4 regions of the Allobosea sp. NPDC003192 genome follow, and region 2 is predicted to be linked to each of the others. Evidence: riboswitches for the same ligand, from Rfam matches in the RefSeq annotation. Region 2 holds a riboswitch; each other region holds the start of a gene.
What was found. A riboswitch is a leader RNA that binds a small molecule or an ion and turns the genes downstream of it on or off. The one in region 2 is predicted to bind cobalamin.

Region 1 (4,498 bases), on a different contig from region 2:
CGCCTCGATCTCGAACTCCTTGCCGCCGCGCTGGATCATGCCGGCGCAATTGACGAGGGCGTCGATGCGCTGGCAGCCGGCGACGATCGCTGCGACCTCGGCATCGCTGGTGACGTCGAGCCTGGCATGGCGGATCGCGGCATGGGCGGGCGTCGCCGAAACCTCGTCATCGGTGAGGCCGGTGGCGAGGACCTGGTAGCCGGCTTCGGCAAGCGCGAGCGCGGCGCCGGCGCCGATGCCGCGAGTGCCGCCGGTGACGAGGGCGAAGGGGGCGGAGGAGCTTGTCATAGCTCCAATCTAAATCGGTTCGCAGAGTTGCCAACTGCGTTGGCAGGCGGGGCGCCCTGCGTCGGCGCACGGAGAACATCGTCACGCCCCCGCGCCTTGCCCAAAAGGCCGGCTTCCCCCTGCGCGCGTAACCCGCTAGGAAGCGCGCGGGCGGCTGCGGCGAGGTCGTTGCAGCCCGGAAACGTTCCAGACTGACCAGAGCAGGGGTCGCATCACATGAGCAAGATCAAGGTCGCCAACCCGGTCGTCGACATGGACGGCGACGAAATGACCCGCATCATCTGGCAGCACATCAAGGACAAGCTGATCTTCCCCTATCTCGACCTCGAGCTCGATTATTTCGACCTCTCGGTCCAGAACCGCGACGCGACCGACGATCAGGTCACGATCGACGCCGCCAACGCCACCAAGAAGCATGGCGTCGCGGTCAAGTGCGCCACCATCACGCCGGACGAGGCGCGCGTGAAGGAATTCAATCTCAAGTCGATGTGGAAGAGCCCGAACGGCACGATCCGCAACATCCTTGGCGGCGTGATCTTCCGCGAGCCGATCATCTGCAAGAACGTGCCGCGCCTGGTGCCGGGCTGGACCCAGCCGATCGTCATCGGCCGCCATGCCTATGGCGACCAGTATCGCGCCACCGACTTCAAGTTCCCGGGCAAGGGTACGCTCTCGATCAAGTTCGTCGGCGAGGACGGCAACGTCATTGAGAAGGAGGTCTTCAAGGCCCCCGACGCCGGTGTCGCCATGGCGATGTACAATCTCGACGATTCGATCCGCGACTTCGCCCGCGCCTCGCTCAACTACGGCCTGATGCGCAAGTACCCGGTCTATCTCTCGACCAAGAACACCATCCTCAAGACCTATGACGGGCGTTTCAAGGACATCTTCCAGGAGATCTTCGACGCCGAGTTCAAGGCGGAGTTCGACAAGCTTGGCATCACCTATGAGCACCGCCTGATCGACGACATGGTCGCGTCGGCGATGAAGTGGTCGGGCGGCTATGTCTGGGCCTGCAAGAACTATGACGGCGACGTGCAGTCCGACACTGTGGCGCAGGGCTTCGGCTCGCTCGGCCTGATGACCTCGGTGCTGATGACGCCGGATGGCAAGACCGTCGAGGCCGAGGCCGCGCACGGCACGGTGACCCGCCATTATCGCGAGCACCAGAAGGGCAAGGAGACTTCTACCAACTCGATCGCCTCGATCTTCGCCTGGACGCGTGGTCTCGCCCATCGCGCCAAGCTCGACAACAATGCCGAGCTCGCCAAGTTCGCGACCCTGCTCGAGAAGGTCACGGTCGATACCGTCGAGGCCGGCGACATGACCAAGGACCTGGCGCTGCTGGTCGGCCCCGATCAGAAGTTCCTCTCGACCACCGGCTTCCTCGACAAGGTCAGCGACAACCTGCGCAAGGCGATGGCCGCGTAAGCGGCCTGAGCCTTGAAGGCAAAAATAGAAGCCCGGCCGTTCTGGCCGGGCTTTTTTGTTGAGCGGTATATGTCCATCCATTGACATGGAAATTGAACGATCTACTAAATCTGGTGGTCGATGGTCTCTCGAATCGCAAGATCGAGAGCTAAGAGGGAAGCCGGTGAGAAGCCGGCGCTGCCCCCGCAACTGTCAGCGGTGAGTTCTTAGTCCAGCGTTGTCACTGAGGCCGCAAGGCCTTGGGAAGACGGACGAGAGCGGTGACCCGCGAGCCAGGAGACCTGCCGCGACCCTAGTTCACGTCCTCGGGCGGGGTGTCCCGGTGGTGCGCTTGGCAGGTCGCGGCCTCGTATCGTCGCGCGCCTTCTCGACGCTACCGCTCTGGCCTCTGCCTCCAACATCTTGGGGTTGATGCCGATGTCTCTTTCCATTGAAGCCGAACGGCCTGCTGCCGTCCCGTTGGCTGCCACTGCTGCGCCAGCCGAGGCCGCGCCGACTGAGCCGGGCTACCAGCTCATCCGCCGCAATGGAGCCGTGACGTCGTTCGATCCCTCGAAGATAGCGGTGGCGCTGACCAAGGCCTTCCTTGCCGTCGAAGGTTCCAGCGCCGCCGCCTCGCGCCGCATCCATGATGTCGTTGCCGAACTGACCGAGCAGGTCGTCGCGGGATTGACGCGCCGCGCCGCCACCGGCCGCACCTTCCATATCGAGGACGTGCAGGACCAGGTCGAACTCGCGCTGATGCGCGGCGAGCATCACAAAGTCGCCCGCGCCTATGTGCTTTATCGTGCCGAGCGGGCGCAGGAGCGGGCGAAGGCTCAGGCCGAGGCAGTGCCTCAAGCTGCCGCGGCTCGCTCCCTGCAGATGAAGCTCGCCGACGGCACGCTCGTCCCGCTCGATGCCGCCCGTCTCGACAAGGTGGTACGCGAAGCCTGTGCCGGTCTCGACGGCGTCTCACCTGAGCCTGTCCTCAGCGAGGCGCGCCGCAATCTCTACGACAGCATCTCGCTCGACGAGTTGGCGTTGGCGCCGATCCTCGCCGCCCGCACGCTGATCGAGTCCGAGCCGAACTATTCCAAGGTCTCAGCCCGGCTGCTGCTCGACAAGCTCCGCCGCGAAGCACTGAGCTTCGTCCACGGCCATGCCGAGCAGGCGACGCAGGAGGAGATGGCTGTCGGGTACAGCGACTATTTCGCGGCCTATCTCAAGGCCGGCGTCGAGAACGAGCTGATCGACCCCGAGCTCGGCCGCTTCGACATCGCCCGCATCGCCGCCGCGCTGAAGCCGGAACGCGACCTTCAGTTCGACTATCTCGGCTTTCAGACGCTCTACGACCGCTACTTCCTGCATGTCCGCGGCAACCGCTTCGAGCTGCCGCAGGCCTTCTTCATGCGTGTCGCCATGGGCCTGGCGCTGCGTGAGATCGACCGCGAGGGCAGGGCGATCGAATTCTATGACCTGTTGTCGTCCTTCGACTTCATGGCCTCGACACCGACCCTGTTCAATTCGGGCACGCTCAGGCCGCAGCTCTCCTCCTGCTTCCTGACCACCGTCGCCGACGATCTCGACGGCATCTTCAAGGCGGTGAAGGACAATGCCCTGCTCGCCAAGTATTCGGGCGGCCTCGGCAATGACTGGACGCCGGTGCGCGGCCTGGGGGCCCATATCAAGGGCACCAATGGCGAGAGCCAGGGCGTCGTGCCGTTCCTGAAGGTCGCCAACGACACCGCCATCGCCGTCAACCAGGGCGGCAAGCGCAAGGGCGCAGTCTGCGCCTATCTCGAAACCTGGCACGTCGACATCGAGGAGTTCCTCGATCTCAGGAAGAACACCGGCGACGACCGCCGCCGCACCCACGACATGAACACGGCGAACTGGATTCCCGACCTGTTCATGCAACGCGTCGAGGCCGGCGCCGATTGGACCCTGTTCTCGCCCGACGAGGTGCCCGACCTGCACGACCTCTACGGCAAGCCGTTCAAGGCGGCCTATGAGGGCTATGAGGCGAAGGCCGCTCGCGGCCAGATCAAGGTCTTCAAGCGGGTCAAGGCGCTCGATCTCTGGCGGCGCATGCTGACCATGCTGTTCGAGACCGGCCATCCCTGGATCACCTTCAAGGATGCCTGCAACCTGCGCTCGCCGCAGCAGCATGCCGGCGTGGTGCACTCCTCCAATCTCTGCACTGAGATCACGCTCAACACTTCGGCAGACGAGGTCGCGGTCTGCAATCTCGGCTCGGTCAATCTCGCGGCCCACGTCACGGCCGATGGGCTCGACCAGGCGCGCCTCGCGCGAACGGTGAAGACCGCGATGCGCATGCTCGACAACGTCGTCGACATCAATTTCTACACGATCCCGGAGGCGCGCCGCTCGAATCTTCGCCACCGCCCGGTCGGCCTCGGCCTGATGGGCTTCCAGGATGCGCTGCAGAGCCTGCGCCTGCCGGCGGCGTCGGAGGCGGCGGTCGCCTTCGCCGACTCATCGATGGAGGCGATCAGCTTCCATGCGATCTCGGCCTCGGTCGATCTCGCCGCCGAGCGCGGCCGTTATCCGAGCTTCGAGGGCTCGCTCTGGTCGAAGGGCATCCTGCCGATCGACTCGCTCGACATCCTCTCGGAGGCCCGTGACGGCGATGTCGAACTGGACCGCTCCGCGACGCTCGACTGGGACAGCCTGCGCGAGCGGGTGAAGACCACCGGCATGCGCAACTCGAACACGATGGCGATCGCGCCGACCGCGACGATCTCGAATATCGTCGGCGTCTCGCAGTCGATCGAGC
Region 2 (4,498 bases):
CGCCTTGGCCGTGGCAAGATCGCCGCCATGCCAGATCGCTTCCTTCGTCTCCCCGGCCGCCATGTCGCTCTCCGCAAGCCTGCCGCTCCTCCTCGCCGCCCTCCTGATCGAGGCGGCGATCGGCTATCCGGCGCGCCTGTTCGCATGGATCGGCCATCCCGTCACCTGGATCGGCGCGCTGATCGGCTGGCTCGATCGCAGCCTCAACCGCGAGAGCATGAGCTTCGCGATGCGGCGAATGGCCGGCGTCGGTGCAGTCCTGGTCTTGCTCGGGGTGACGCTCGCAGCTTCGCTCGCCCTGGTCGCGCTCTGCCGCCTCGCCGGCCCGCTCGCTTTGCTGCCGCTGGCGCTGCTGGCTTCGAGCCTGCTGGCTCAGCGCAGCCTGCATGAGCATGTCGCCCGCGTCGCCGAGGGGTTGGAGCAAGGCGGGCTCGCTGGGGGACGCAAGGCGGTTTCGATGATCGTCGGCCGCGATCCGGAGAGCCTCGATGAAGCCGGTGTCGCGCGTGCCGCGATCGAGAGCCTCTCCGAGAACTTTTCCGACGGCATCGTCGCGCCGGCCTTCTGGCTCGGCGTCGGCGGCCTGCCGGGCGGGGCGCTCTACAAGGCGATCAACACCGCCGATTCGATGATCGGCCACAAATCGCCGCGCCATCTCGCCTTCGGCTGGGCGGCGGCGCGGCTCGACGATATCGTCAACCTGCCGGCTTCGCGGCTGACCGCGCTGCTGCTGACTATCGCCGCGGGGCTCGACCGCCAGGCCGATGCCGGCTCTGCCTGGCAAGCGGTCCGCCGCGATGCCGGGCGCCATCGCTCGCCCAATGCCGGCTGGCCGGAGGCGGCGATGGCCGGCGCGCTCGGGCTGCGCCTCGCCGGCCCGCGCGTCTATGGCGCAGTCAGGGTCGAGGATGGCTGGATGGGTGATGGCCGGGCCGAGGCGACGGCGGCGGATATCAGGCGAGCGCTTGCCCTCTATCGCCGCGCCTGCCTGCTGCTCTGGGGGTTGGCGGCGGTTGGAAGCGTCGCCGCGTTCGCCCTTTAGAACTCGATCCCTTCCTGCGCCTTAACCCCGGCGGCGAAGTGATGTTTCACCAGCGTCATTTCCGTCACCAAATCAGCGGCCTCGATCAGCTCGGGCTTGGCGTTGCGGCCGGTGACGACGATGTGGAGGTCGGGTCGGCGCGCCTGCAGCGCCGCGACGACCTCCGCGAGCGGCAGGTAGTCGTAGCGCAAGGCGATATTGAGCTCGTCCAGCACCAGCAAACGGATGCCCTCATCCGCCATCAATTCCCTGGCTTTATCGAAAGCTCGGGTCGCGGCGGCGATGTCGCGGGCCTTGTCCTGCGTCTCCCAGGTGAAACCCTCCCCCATGGAGTGCCAGGAAATCTGATCGCCGAAGGCTTCCAGCGCCTTGCGCTCGCCGGTCGACCAGGCGCCCTTGATGAACTGGACGACGCCGATGCGCCAGCCATGGCCGAGCGCCCGCAGGATCAGGCCGAAGGCGGCAGTCGACTTGCCCTTGCCGGGGCCGGTGTTGACGATCAGCAGGCCCTTCTCCAGCGTCTTGCCGGCGACCTCGGCGTCCTGCACCGCCTTGCGCTTTTCCATCTTCGCCTTGTGGCGGGCGGCATCCTCGGCCTCGGTCGTCATCACTTCACCTGCATCGGCAATCCGGCGACCATGAAGACCACGCGCCCGGCCTGTGCCGCAAGCCGCTGGTGGAGGCGACCAGCCTCGTCGCGGAAGCGCCGGGCAAGCGCATTGTCCGGTACGATGCCGAGACCGACCTCGTTCGAGACCAGCACGATAGGCGCGCTGGCCTCGCGGCAGGCGGCGACGAGTTCGCCGGTTGCGATCGCGATGTCGCGCTCGGCCAGCAGCAGATTGGTCAGCCAGAGCGTCAGGCAATCGACCAGGATGGGCTGTCCCGCCCGGGCATTGCGGATCGCCTCGGGCAGGGCAACGGGTGCATCGACCGTCTGCCAGTCGCGGGAGCGGCGGGCGCGATGCTCGGCGATCCGGGCGCGCATCTCATCGTCATAGGCCTGGGCGGTGGCGATATAGGTCCAGGGCGCCGGCAGCGCCTCGATCAGCGCCTCGGCATGACGGCTTTTGCCGGAACGGGCTCCGCCGAGGACCAGAGTGAGCGGGGGAAGGGTCATGCGTGCCGCCATGCGCTTTCGGTCATGGCACTGCATTGCACAGTGCCTGCCGGATGGCTAATGATCGTCGGTGACGGTGCCTCGACAACGAGGTGAAAAGGGAACGCGGTGAAAGGCCGCGGCTGCCCCCGCAACTGTAAGCGGCGCGTCCTGTGCCATCGGCCACTGGGTTTTCCCGGGAAGGCGGAGCAGGACACCAAGTCGTGAGCCAGGAGACCTGCCGTCTTTCGATGTCGTCCAGCAGGCTGCCGGTGGGGTGGCCAGGAGTGAACCAATGAACACCGCAACCGTCACCAGTCAGGCCAGCGTTTCGGAGCGGGCGAAAGCCGTCGCCGCCGCGCTGATCCTCGGCTTCGTGCTGATCTACACCGTCGGCTTCGCCGCCTCGTCCACTGTCCACAACGCGGCGCACGACACCCGTCACGGCCTCGCCTTCCCCTGCCACTGAAGGGGAAGCACATGATCACGCGTGTTCTCACGGTCAGCGTCCTGGCCGGGCTTCTGGCTGGGCTGCTGATCTCGGCGCTCCAGCACGTCACCACCACCCCGCTGATCCTCAAGGCCGAGACCTATGAGGCGGCGCTGCGCATGCAGGGCGCGCCGATGCAGGCCGCCTTCACCGGCGAAGCCCGCATCCACCTCGCTCACAACGACCCGAAAGCCGGGGCGGACCATACGGGCGAGCACGAATGGAAGCCGCAGGACGGCCTGCAGCGCACCGCCTTCACCAGCCTGGTGACGATCGGCACGGCGATCGGCTTCGCCGCGCTGTTGCTGGCCGGAATGATCGCCGCGAACGAACAGATCGACCAGCGCCGGACCCTCGCCTGGGCCATCTGCGGCTTCCTCGCCTTCGGGCTTGCCCCGGCGATGGGGCTGGCGCCGGAGCTGCCGGGAGCAGCCGCGGCCGAATTGCAGCAACGCCAGCTCTGGTGGCTGCTGACGGCTGTGGTCACCGCCGGCGCGCTCTTTGTGTTCCTGCGCGTCGAGGCCTCCTGGGCGCGGGCGCTCGCCGTGCTGGCGCTGCTGCTGCCGCACCTGATCGGCGCGCCGCATCCGGCCGCTCCGGAAAGCAAGGTGCCGGCCGAGATCGCCGCGCATTTCGCCGCGCTTTCGCTCGCCATCCAGGCCGCGCTCTGGCTCGTCACAGGCTTCGCCGTCGGCGTGCTCTGGCCGTGGCTCGCTCGCCGCAGCACCACCGCTGTCGCGGCCTGACGCCTCGCGCGGCCGGCAGCGGCGCGCCAATCCAAGGAGGCGTTTCGATGCTCGAAGGCGATCTCGCCCTCGCGACGCAAGTCCGGCAGGAGCCGGGCTGCACCATCCATGTCTGCACCACCTGCCGGCGCCCGCGCGAAGACCTGCCGGAGGGCTATGACCAGCCCGGCCTCGGCCTCGCAGCTGTGCTTTCCGAACGCCTCGCCGGCAGCGGCATCGCCGTCGTCCCGGTCGAATGCCTTTCCGTCTGCAAGCGGCCCTGCACGATCGCGCTCGCGGCCGAGGGCAAGTGGACCTATCTGATCGGCGATCTCGACGCCGGTCTTCATCTCGACGAGATCGTCAGCGGGGCGGAGAAATTCGCCGCCAGCGCCAACGGCATCGTTCCCTGGAAGGAAAGACCCGCTCCGTTCCGCAAGGGCGTGGTCGCGCGCGTGCCTCCGTTGCCGCGCCAGCAAGGATCAGATCAATGAACGCTCCGCAGAATCCTGCTCTCGGCAAGGTGCCGTGCACGATCATCACCGGCTTCCTCGGCGCCGGTAAGACTACCCTCGTCCGTCATCTGCTCGAGAACGCCGGCGGCAAGCGCCTCGCCGTGCTGGTCAACGAATTCGGCGATCTCGGCTTCGACGGCTCCTTCATCGCCGGCTGCGGCATCGAGGGCTGCACGCAGGAGGACATCGTCGAACTGCCGAACGGCTGCATCTGCTGCACCGTCGCCGACGATTTCGTGCCGGCGTTGGAGGCGCTGCTGAACCGGCCGAACCCGCCACAGCACATCCTGATCGAGACCTCGGGCCTCGCTCTGCCGAAGCCGCTGGTCAAGGCCTTCAATTGGCCGGCGATCCGCAGCCGCGTCACCGTCGACGGCGTCATCGCCGTGGTCGACGGGCCGGCGGTGGCCGAGGGCCAGTTCGCCGATGATCCGGAAGCACTGAAGGCGCAGGCGGCGCAGGACCAGGCGGTCGACCACGACAACCCGCTGGAAGAGGTGTTCGAGGACCAGATCCTCTGCGCCGACCTGATCCTGCTCAACAAGAGCGACCTCGTCGACGCGGCAGGCCGCGAGCGGGTCAAGGCCGAGATCGCCCAGCATTTGCCCAAGGCGATCAAGGTGGTCG
Region 3 (4,498 bases), on a different contig from region 2:
CTCGTCGGCGCGATCGTGCTGATGCCGACAAGTCGCGGCTCCTGTTCTGGCTCGGGTGTGCTGCTGGAGCTCGCGCTCTCCGGCAAGAATCCCGCAGCCCTGGTCTTCGCCGGTCCCGAGGACACGCTGACGCTCGGGGCGATCGTCGCCTCCGAGATGTTCGGGCGGCGCATCCCGATCATCCGCCTCTCGGAGGAGGCCTTCGCGGCCTTATCCTCTGCGACGGAGGCGACGATTACGCTGGATGGCATGGTGGCCGATGGCGGGCGCATTCGGGTCGCTCTCACGACTGCGGCGCAGGAGGTGTTGCAGCTCTCCGCGGCCGATCGCCATATGCTCGACGGCAATGACGGGATCGCCGCTCAGCAGGCCATGCGCATCCTCGTTGCCATGGCGAGCCAGCAGGGCGCGCGAGCGCTCGTCGATGTCACGCGGGCGCATGTCGATGGCTGCATCTATGCCGGCCCGGCCAATCTGGTCTTCGCCGAGAAGATGGGGGAGCTCGGTGCGCGTGTCCGCGTCCCAACGACGATGAACGCGATCTCGGTCGATCATGCGAACTGGCGCCACCAGGGCGTCGCGCCGGAGTTTGGCGAGCCTGCGGCGCGCCTCGCTGATGCCTATGTCCGCATGGGCTGCCAGGCGAGCTTCACCTGCGCACCCTATGCCTTGCCGGACCCGCCCGGTTTCGGCGAGGCGATCGGCTGGTCGGAATCGAATGCGGTGATCTTCGCCAATTCCGTGCTCGGCGCCCGCACTGCGAAGCATCCGGATTTTCTCGACTTCTGTATCGCGGTCACTGGCCGCGCGCCGCTTGCCGGCGCTTTTCTCGACGAAGGCAGACGGGCACGCCGCGCTGTCCGGGTCGAGCTGCCGGAGGGGGCAGACAGTGCGGCCTGGCCCCTGATCGGCTACCTCGTCGGTCTCGCTTCGTCCGACCGAATCCCGCTGATCAGGGGGCTCGCAAGGACACAGCCGACGCGGGACGATCTCAAGGCACTCTGCGCCGCCTTCGGCACCACCTCCGCCGCGGCCATGCTGCATGTCGAGGGGATCACGCCGGAAGCGGACAGCCTCGGCGGCAATCCCGAGGAGGAAGTCGTGATCACGCGCGAGGACCTGGCCGCGGGCTGGCGCAAGCTGAGTGGTGGACCGCCAGAAGTCGATCTCGTCGCCATAGGCAGTCCGCATGCCTCGCTCGACGAATGCCGAGCCGTCGCGGAGCGGCTCGATGGCCGCCCTCTCGCGGCGGCGCTCTCCGTCATCATCACCGCCGGGCGGGAGGTCGTCGCCGGAGCACAGGCCGATGGCACGCTGGCGAGGCTTCGGGCGAGCGGTGTCGACATCATTCCCGATCTCTGCTGGTGCTCGATCACCCGCCCTGTCTTTCCGGAGCGGGCGAAGGTGGTCCTGACCAACTCTGGAAAATACGCCCATTACGGGCCGGGGCTCTCGGGTTGCGCCGTCAGACTCGGGACGCTTGATGACTGTATCGAGGCCGCTTTGACCGGGATCGTTCCCGCGCGCTTGCCGGCCTGGCTCTCCTGAGCCTCCGGCGGGCTTGACCGCACGGCGCGGCCTTATAGGGTGGCCGCGATCGAGGTTCTCCGGATCGCATCCGGAGCTAAGAGGGAATTCGGTGAGGCACTGGGCATTGGACCGAAAAGTGGAATCCGCTTTTCGGGTGAATCCGATGCTTCGACAAAGAGATAGATCGCCACTCTGCGTCCGATAGGGCACATGGCGATCTATGGCCAAAGCCGAGGCTGCCCCCGCAACTGTAAGCGGCGAGCTCTCCGTCCATCGTCCACTGGCGCCGATATCGCGCCGGGAAGGCCGGGCGGAACCGGCACCGACCCGCGAGCCAGGAGACCTGCCCCGGTCGTCGAAGACGTCTTTCGGACGGGGTGTTCCGGAGGTGTGTGTCGATGGCGGCCATGCCCTCCATCCATCCACGCCCCTGCGCAGCTCCCCGCCCGTCATCTCGGGGAGCGATGAAATCCATGGTCACGAAGACTGCCGCCCGCGCCGTTGCGCAGAGCTTGACGGCTGCGCGCCGTCCATTCTATCAAAAATGCAACATCGTTACATTTGAGGCTTCTGCCGTGCCGACTGCGCGTCATGTTGTTCGCTTGCTGCGATGGTCCGTCGCGGCGCTGCTCGGCACTTTGGCCGCGGGGGTTGCCCAAGCCGCACCGACGCAATATCCGCTGACGCTGGAGAATTGCCGCGAGAGCGTGACCTTCACGGCGGCGCCAAAGCGCGTCGTCGCGATCGGCCAGACGCAGACGGAAATCCTTTACGCGCTCGGCCTCGGCGATCGTGTCGTCGGCACCGCCGTCTGGTTCTCGCCGGTCGCCAAGCCTTATGAGGCCGCCAACGCCAAGGTGAAGCGCCTCGCCGACAATGATCCGAGCTTCGAGGCGGTGCTCGCCCAGGAGCCCGATCTCGTCACCGCGATGTTCGAATGGCATGTCGGGCCGAACGGCATCGTCGGCAAGCGCGACCAGTTCGCCAAGGTCAAGGTGCCGACCTATGTCTCGCCGACCGATTGCGTCGGCAAGGACAATTCCGGCGCCGGCGACGGCGTGCGCACCCAGATGTTCACGATGGAGCTGGTCTACCGCAACATCCGCGAGTTCGGGCAGATTTTCGATGTCTCCGATCGCGCAGAGGTCCTCGTCGCAGAACTCAAGGCGCGCGAGGACAAGGCGGTGCAGGCCGTCGCCAGCCTCAAGGCCAGGGACGTGCCGGTCGTGGTCTGGTTCTCCAGCCGTGACATCAAGGGCGACGGCTTCATGGCCGGCAAGAACGGCGTGCCCGCCTACATCCTGTCGAAGCTCGGCGCCCGCAACATCATCGCCACCAATGAGGAATGGCCGCTGGTTGGCTGGGAGAGCATCGCTGCCGCCAACCCTGCCGTCATCGTCACCGTGAAGATGGATCGCCGCCGCTTCCCGGCCGACGACATCGAGAAGAAGCTCGACTTCCTCAAGACCGATCCCGTCGCCAGCAAGCTCGATGCGGTGAAAAACCAGCGCATCGTGATCCTGGATGTCGGAGCGACCCGCGCTGGGCTCGACACGGTCGACGGCATCGAGACGCTCGCCAAGGCGATCTCTGGCTTCGGCCTCACCCCTTGAGCCACGCTGCCCACGGCCCGAACTGGCCGGCGCGGGTCGCTATTGCGCTGGCCTCGCTCGTCGCGCTCACCTTTTCGGTGGCGCTGGCGGTGACGATCGGCGAGATGCGCATCCCGTTGGCCACGGCGCTGCGGGCGCTCGGCAATGGGCTGTTCGATCTCGGTTTCCCGGTCAGCGCGATCCAGCAGGGCGTGATCTTCGATTATCGCCTGAGCCGGGCGCTGATGGCGGGCTTGTGCGGCGGAGCGCTGGCGCTCTCGGGCGCGATCCTGCAGGCGCTGCTGCGCAACCCGCTGGCGGAACCCTATGTGCTTGGCATCTCGGCGGGCGCCTCGACCGGCGCCGTTGCGGTGCTGATCCTAGGCGTCGGCATCGGCGGCACAGCTCTGAGTGTCTCGGCCGGAGCCTTCATCGGCTCCTGTGCTGCGCTCGCCGTCGTGGCGCTGCTGGCGACGGGGGCGGGCGGGGCGAGCGATCGCGTCATCCTCGCCGGCGTCGCGACCTCGCAGCTGTTCAACGCCGCGACCGCGACCATCGTCACGACGATGGCCAGCGCCGAGCAGGCGCGCGGCGTGATGTTCTGGCTACTCGGCAATTTCGGCGGCGTGCGCTGGCCGGACCTCTGGATCGCTGCGCCGGTCGCCTTCATCGGTTTCGGCATCTGCATGCTGCACGCCAAGGCGCTCGACGCCTTCGCCTTCGGTGTCGATGCCGCCGCCTCGCTCGGCGTCGCGGTGACGCGGGTCAAGGTCGTGCTCTTCGCCACCACCGCGGTGATGACCGCGGTGATGGTCTCGATCGTCGGCACCGTCGGCTTCGTCGGCTTGATCATCCCGCATGCCGCCCGTTTCCTCGTCGGCTCCGGCCATGCCCGCCTGCTGCCGGCCTGTCTCGTCGTCGGTGCGATCTTCATGATCCTCGCCGACATCCTCTCGCGAGTGCTGATCCCGCAGCAGATCCTGCCGATCGGCGTGGTGACGGCGCTGTTCGGCGCGCCGGTCTTCGCCCTCATCCTCTACCGCACGAGGCGAGCGACATGACGCTCGCGACCCGTGAGGTGCGCTGGGGCGCTGCCGGCAAGATGATTGTCGACGGGGTGACGCTGCAGGCGGCGCCCGGCCAGGTGCTCGGCCTGATCGGGCCGAACGGCTCGGGCAAGTCGAGCCTGCTGCGACTGCTCTGCCGTCTGCGCAATGTCGCGAGCGGCGTCGTCATGCTCGACGGGCGCGACATTGCCGCCGTGCCGCGGCGCGAGCTCGCCCGCCGCCTCGCCTTCGTCGAGCAGCAGGCGACGACCGAGATCCAGCTCTCCGTCTGCGATGTCGTCCGTCTCGGCCGCACCCCGCACCGCGCCG
Region 4 (4,498 bases), on a different contig from region 2:
CCGAAGGCGGCGGCGCTGGAGATGCCGACGATACCGGGCTCGGCCAGCGGATTGCGCAGCAGCCCTTGCATCGCCGCGCCGGCAAGGCCGAGGCTGAAGCCGACGAGAGCGCCGAGGATGGCGCGCGGCAGGCGCAGTTCGACCAGCACCAGCGCGGGTAGGGTCTGGCGCCCGGCGAGCCAGTCGCCGAGTGCGACGAAAAAGTCGAGCCGGGCATAGCCGACGGCCAGCGAGAGCACGGCCATGGCGAGCGTCGCGGCGACCAGCAAACCGACGAGCGGCCAATAGGGCATCCGGTCGGATGTGGATGAGGGCATGGCCATGGTGCTCATGGTCTGGTTCCGGTCGATGCCGGCGCGGCCGCATCGAGCAGCAATTCGATGGCGTCGATCACCGCCGGGCCGGCGCAGGTCCAGAGCTTCGACGGCAAGGCGACGAGCTTCAGCCGGTCGCCGAGCCGGGCGAGGACCGGGTGATGCAGAATCTCGTGCGCCAGCGAGGGCGGCCCATCCGGCGTCGTGTTGAGGATCAGGATGTCGGCCTCGCCGATAGCGACAGTCTCGAGCGCGATCTGGCCGTAATTGTCGATGCCGAGCTCGGCGGCGAGGTTGGTCAATCCCGCGGCCGTCAATATCTCGTCGACGAGCGAGCCGCGCCCGGTGGTGAAGCCGTTCGGGCGCAGCACGATCGCGCGGGGATGGGCCGGGCGAGGGCGGCTGGACAGCGCGGCGAGGCGGGCGTCGATCCCGGCGATCAATTCTTCGCCGTTCTCCTGCTCACCGAGGAGCTTGGCCATGTCGCGGATCTGCTGGCGCATCTCGGCAAGATTGCTTGGCACGCCGAACTCGCGGACCGTCACGCCGACGCGCTTCAGCAGCGCGACGGTCGCGCGTGTCGTGTAGGCGCCGGCTACGACGAGGTCGGGCTTGTGTGCCAGCACCTCTTCGACCAGTCCGTGATTGGCCGGGATCGTGCGGGCGAGCCCGGCCATGTTGGCGTTGCGCGGGTCCTGCGACAGCCAGGTCACCGAGGCGATGTGCTGCGGGGACGCAAGGCGCAGCACCAACTCGTCGGTGCACATGTTGAGCGAAACGATGCGTTGCGGCTTGACGGGCACATCGTCCGCCTGGGCCGGGCCGCCGGACGCCGCCAGCCAGAGGCCGAGCGCGAGGGCGGCCAGCCGCCTCACAGGCTCATCCTGATCCCGCCGAAGGCGCTGAGCCCCGGCACCAGGAAGCCGACCGGGTTCTCGTAGCGCTTGTCGAACAGGTTATCGACGCGGCCGAACACGGTGAGCTTGTCGTCGACCTTATAGTCGGCGGCGAGGTTGACGATGGCGGCGCCGGGCGCGCGCATCCGCGAGATCGAGAAATCGCGGTTCCCGTCCACGCGCTCGCCGACATAGATCAGCGTCGCCGAGAGCGTCAGCTTCTCGATCGGCATCCAGGTGGCGGTGATGCTGGCCTTGTGGCGTGGCCGGCGCAGCAGCTCCTGATGCGCGGTCTCGTCCTTGGCGAGGGTGAAGGTGTAGTCGGCGTGCACCTTGAACTGCGGCGTCAGCTCGAGCGCCGCGAAGGCCTCGACGCCCTTGGTCGTGGCGCGGCCGATATTCGTATAGGAGGTGCGCGCGGCGTTGGTCAGGATCAGGTTGTCGATGTCGTTGTGGAACCAGGTCGCACCGACATTGACCTGCCCGTTCAGCAGCGGCTGTTCGAAACCGACGTCCCAGCCGCGGCTTTCCTCCGGCTTCAGGTTCGGATTGCCGTAGAAGTTGAAGGCCGGGCGTGAATCGCTGAAACGCTCGCTCAGCGTCGGCGCCTTGAAGCCGGTGCCGTAGCTCGCCTTCAGCTTGGTGTCGGTGCCGGGCACGATGAAGACCGGTGCGATGCGATAGGTGGTGTGGCCGCCGAACTTGTCGTCGTGATCGTAGCGGATATTGGCGACGGTGAAGAAGCGGTCGGTCCAGTTCGACTGCAATTCGACGTAGGCGCCCTTGTTGCCGTTCGAGACGGTCTTGTTCGGCGTGTCGAAGCGCTCGGTCTCGTATTGCAGGCCCATCACCAGGGTCTGGCTCTGGGTGAGCTTCAGATCGCCACGCCAGTCGTATTTGGTCCGTTCGCCGAGGTTCTCAGCGGGCAGGCCGAGGATGCCGAAGGCGTTCGGCCGGCGGTTGGAGCGATCCTGATTGCTGTAGGAAACGCCGAAGCGGTTGACGAACTGCCCGTCCAGGGGGGCCCAGACGACCTCGCCGCGGGTGAAGGCCTGGCGGTAGTTCTGGCTGGAGCGGAAGGCATCCGGCAGGCTCGGGAAGCCGGAATCGCCGGTGAACAGCAATTGCCCGTCGATATAGCGGCCGACCCAGTTGACGCTCAGCGTGTCGGTCAGGCGAGCACCGAGGCGGGCGGAATAGCTCCAGTTGTCATAGGAGTTCGGATTGCGCCGCCGGCTGGCGGGCACGAGCTCCGGCGGTGTCACCGGCGTCGCATCGGCGCGGAAATGGCTGATGCCGAAGGCGTAGTCGAAGCGGTCGTCACCGCCGCTCACGCCGATGCTCTGGTTGAAGGTGCCATGGGAGCCGGCCTCGACCGTGCCCGTCACCTTGGGCGGGCCTTCGCCGCGCTTGCTGGTGATCGAGATGACGCCGCCGAGCGCATTGGCGCCGTAAAGGCCGCTCTGCGGGCCGCGCAGCACCTCGATCCGCTCGATGTCGGTGGTCAGCATCTGGCCGAAGTCGAAGGAGCGGTTCGGCGTCGAGGGATCGTTCACCTCGATGCCGTCGATCAGCACCTTGACGTGGTTCGAATTGGTGCCGCGCATGAAGACCGAGGTCAGCCCGCCCGGGCCGTTGGTCTGGACGAGGTTGAGGCCGGGCACGGCGGCGAGCGCCTGCGGCAAGGTACGGCGCTGCTGGGTTTCGATCTCCTTGGCCGTGATGACGGTGACGGAGCTGGCGATCTCCCTGGCTGGCGTCGGAACGCCGGTCGGGCTGACGACGAGCTCATCGAGCGCGATCGGCTTCTCACCCGACTGCGCCGATGCGGAGAGCGGCGTCAGCATGGTCGAGGCGGCGAGCAAAGAGAGGGCAAGGGATGAACGCCCGCTCCTGGCGGGACTTGGCAAACGGAACACGGGAAACCTCGGCGGTAACGTCAGTGGCACGTCACCGCGAACGAGATGTCCCCACCCGCGCCCGAAACCGGGTGCGCGCAGTTCTACCACCCATCAGCGCACCCCGGCCGATGTGTTCGCGTGTGACCACGGCTGACGGCAGGTCTCCTGGCTCGCGGGTCGCTGCCTTTCGCCGCCTTCCCAGGGCCGAGGTCCCAGTGGCGTATGGCGAAAGGCTCGCCGCTTACAGTTGCGGGGGCAGCCGCAGCATGAGATGGCCAGGCCATCCGCACTGCGTTCCCTTTTGATCCCGTGAGGGAACCGTCGCGTTCACGAGTAGGGCGGAAATGCGGCGGGGTCAATGCGCCGGCCGGCCCTTGCGATGGGGTTATTCGGCAGCCTTCAGCGCGCGCTTTCCGCGAGGCTTGCCGGCTGATTGCGATGTTTCGGCATAGGGCGCGAGGATCGCCATGATGTCGCGTCCACGCGGCTTGGCCTGCGCCACCAGCGCCCGCTCCGCCACCGAATCGAGATGGCGGTGCATCAGGCTGATGACCTTTGCGGCATCACCGCTCTCGAGCGCATCGATCAGCAGGCGATGTTCGTTGACGCCGCATTCCGAGGAGTGCGGCCGGCTGTAGAGTGAGAGGATCAGGCAGCAGCGATAAGCGAGCTCGCTGACGTAGCGGATGAGGATCGGGCTTTCCGTCATCTCAGCAAGCAGGATGTGGAATTCGGTCGCGAGCCGGATCGAGACCGCGTCGGATTCGCCGCGCACCGTATCCTCGGCATCGACATGGGCGCGCAAGGTTGCGAGCTGCGTCTTGCTCAGGCGGCCAGCGAGCTGGCGCACGACGAGGCCCTCCAGCTCGATGCGGATGTCGAAGGTGTCGCGCGCCTCCTGCCAGCTTGGCGTCGCCACCACGGCGGTGCGGTTGCGGCGCAGTTCGACCAGCCCTTCGGCGGCGAGTTGGCCGAGCGCATGGCGCGCAAGGGTGCGGCTGACGCCGAAGCGCTCGCCGAGGGCATCCTCGGGCAAGGTCGCGCCCGGTTCGAGCGCCCGCTCGATGATCGCCCGGCGCAGCGCCCGGCAGATCGTTCCGGCCTTGTCAGATGCGCCGCTTCCGGCCTCGTCGCGCGTCATTGCAGATACCCGCGGTTGAAGATCGCTTCCTCTTAGCGTCTGCGGCTTGCAGTTCGCAATGCGGGGCGGGTTTCGGGGAACCGGGCCGTCTCTCTCACGTTCTCAAGACCATCCAGAGCGGGCCGGGGGGCTTCGACCATGATGACGACACCGCCAGTCCGCCGAACCATGATCCAGCCGGAGGCGGGCGGCCTCGGTGCAAGCGATACGGGCGCGAGCGACATCGTCAGGGTGGCGGCGACGCTG

Region 1: another riboswitch for cobalamin. It lies ahead of ACQKLX_RS25225 (ribonucleoside-diphosphate reductase subunit alpha); the one in region 2 lies ahead of ACQKLX_RS06520 (CbtB domain-containing protein).
Region 3: another riboswitch for cobalamin. It lies ahead of ACQKLX_RS15320 (ABC transporter substrate-binding protein); the one in region 2 lies ahead of ACQKLX_RS06520 (CbtB domain-containing protein).
Region 4: another riboswitch for cobalamin. It lies ahead of ACQKLX_RS04180 (TonB-dependent receptor plug domain-containing protein); the one in region 2 lies ahead of ACQKLX_RS06520 (CbtB domain-containing protein).

What each region holds. Positions count from the first base shown of each region.
Region 1 covers NZ_JBNNPK010000023.1:54,810-59,307, forward strand. Annotated here, with positions in the region: gene ACQKLX_RS25215 (SDR family NAD(P)-dependent oxidoreductase) at 1-288, opposite strand, end outside; gene ACQKLX_RS25220 (NADP-dependent isocitrate dehydrogenase) at 505-1,719, shown strand; cobalamin riboswitch at 1,823-2,022, shown strand; gene ACQKLX_RS25225 (ribonucleoside-diphosphate reductase subunit alpha) at 2,137-4,498, shown strand, end outside.
Region 2 covers NZ_JBNNPK010000003.1:270,434-274,931, reverse strand. Annotated here, with positions in the region: gene cobD (threonine-phosphate decarboxylase CobD) at 1-63, opposite strand, end outside; gene cbiB (adenosylcobinamide-phosphate synthase CbiB) at 62-1,042, shown strand; gene cobO (cob(I)yrinic acid a,c-diamide adenosyltransferase) at 1,039-1,650, opposite strand; gene cobU (bifunctional adenosylcobinamide kinase/adenosylcobinamide-phosphate guanylyltransferase) at 1,650-2,162, opposite strand; cobalamin riboswitch at 2,221-2,401, shown strand; gene ACQKLX_RS06520 (CbtB domain-containing protein) at 2,437-2,610, shown strand; gene ACQKLX_RS06515 (CbtA family protein) at 2,622-3,377, shown strand; gene ACQKLX_RS06510 (DUF1636 family protein) at 3,425-3,850, shown strand; gene cobW (cobalamin biosynthesis protein CobW) at 3,847-4,498, shown strand, end outside.
Region 3 covers NZ_JBNNPK010000010.1:73,592-78,089, forward strand. Annotated here, with positions in the region: gene lhpI (cis-3-hydroxy-L-proline dehydratase) at 1-1,548, shown strand, start outside; cobalamin riboswitch at 1,584-1,895, shown strand; gene ACQKLX_RS15320 (ABC transporter substrate-binding protein) at 2,136-3,143, shown strand; gene ACQKLX_RS15325 (FecCD family ABC transporter permease) at 3,140-4,183, shown strand; gene ACQKLX_RS15330 (ABC transporter ATP-binding protein) at 4,180-4,498, shown strand, end outside.
Region 4 covers NZ_JBNNPK010000002.1:308,156-312,653, forward strand. Annotated here, with positions in the region: gene ACQKLX_RS04170 (FecCD family ABC transporter permease) at 1-332, opposite strand, end outside; gene ACQKLX_RS04175 (ABC transporter substrate-binding protein) at 329-1,189, opposite strand; gene ACQKLX_RS04180 (TonB-dependent receptor plug domain-containing protein) at 1,186-3,129, opposite strand; cobalamin riboswitch at 3,250-3,447, opposite strand; gene ACQKLX_RS04185 (GntR family transcriptional regulator) at 3,497-4,252, opposite strand; gene ACQKLX_RS04190 (AI-2E family transporter) at 4,394-4,498, shown strand, end outside.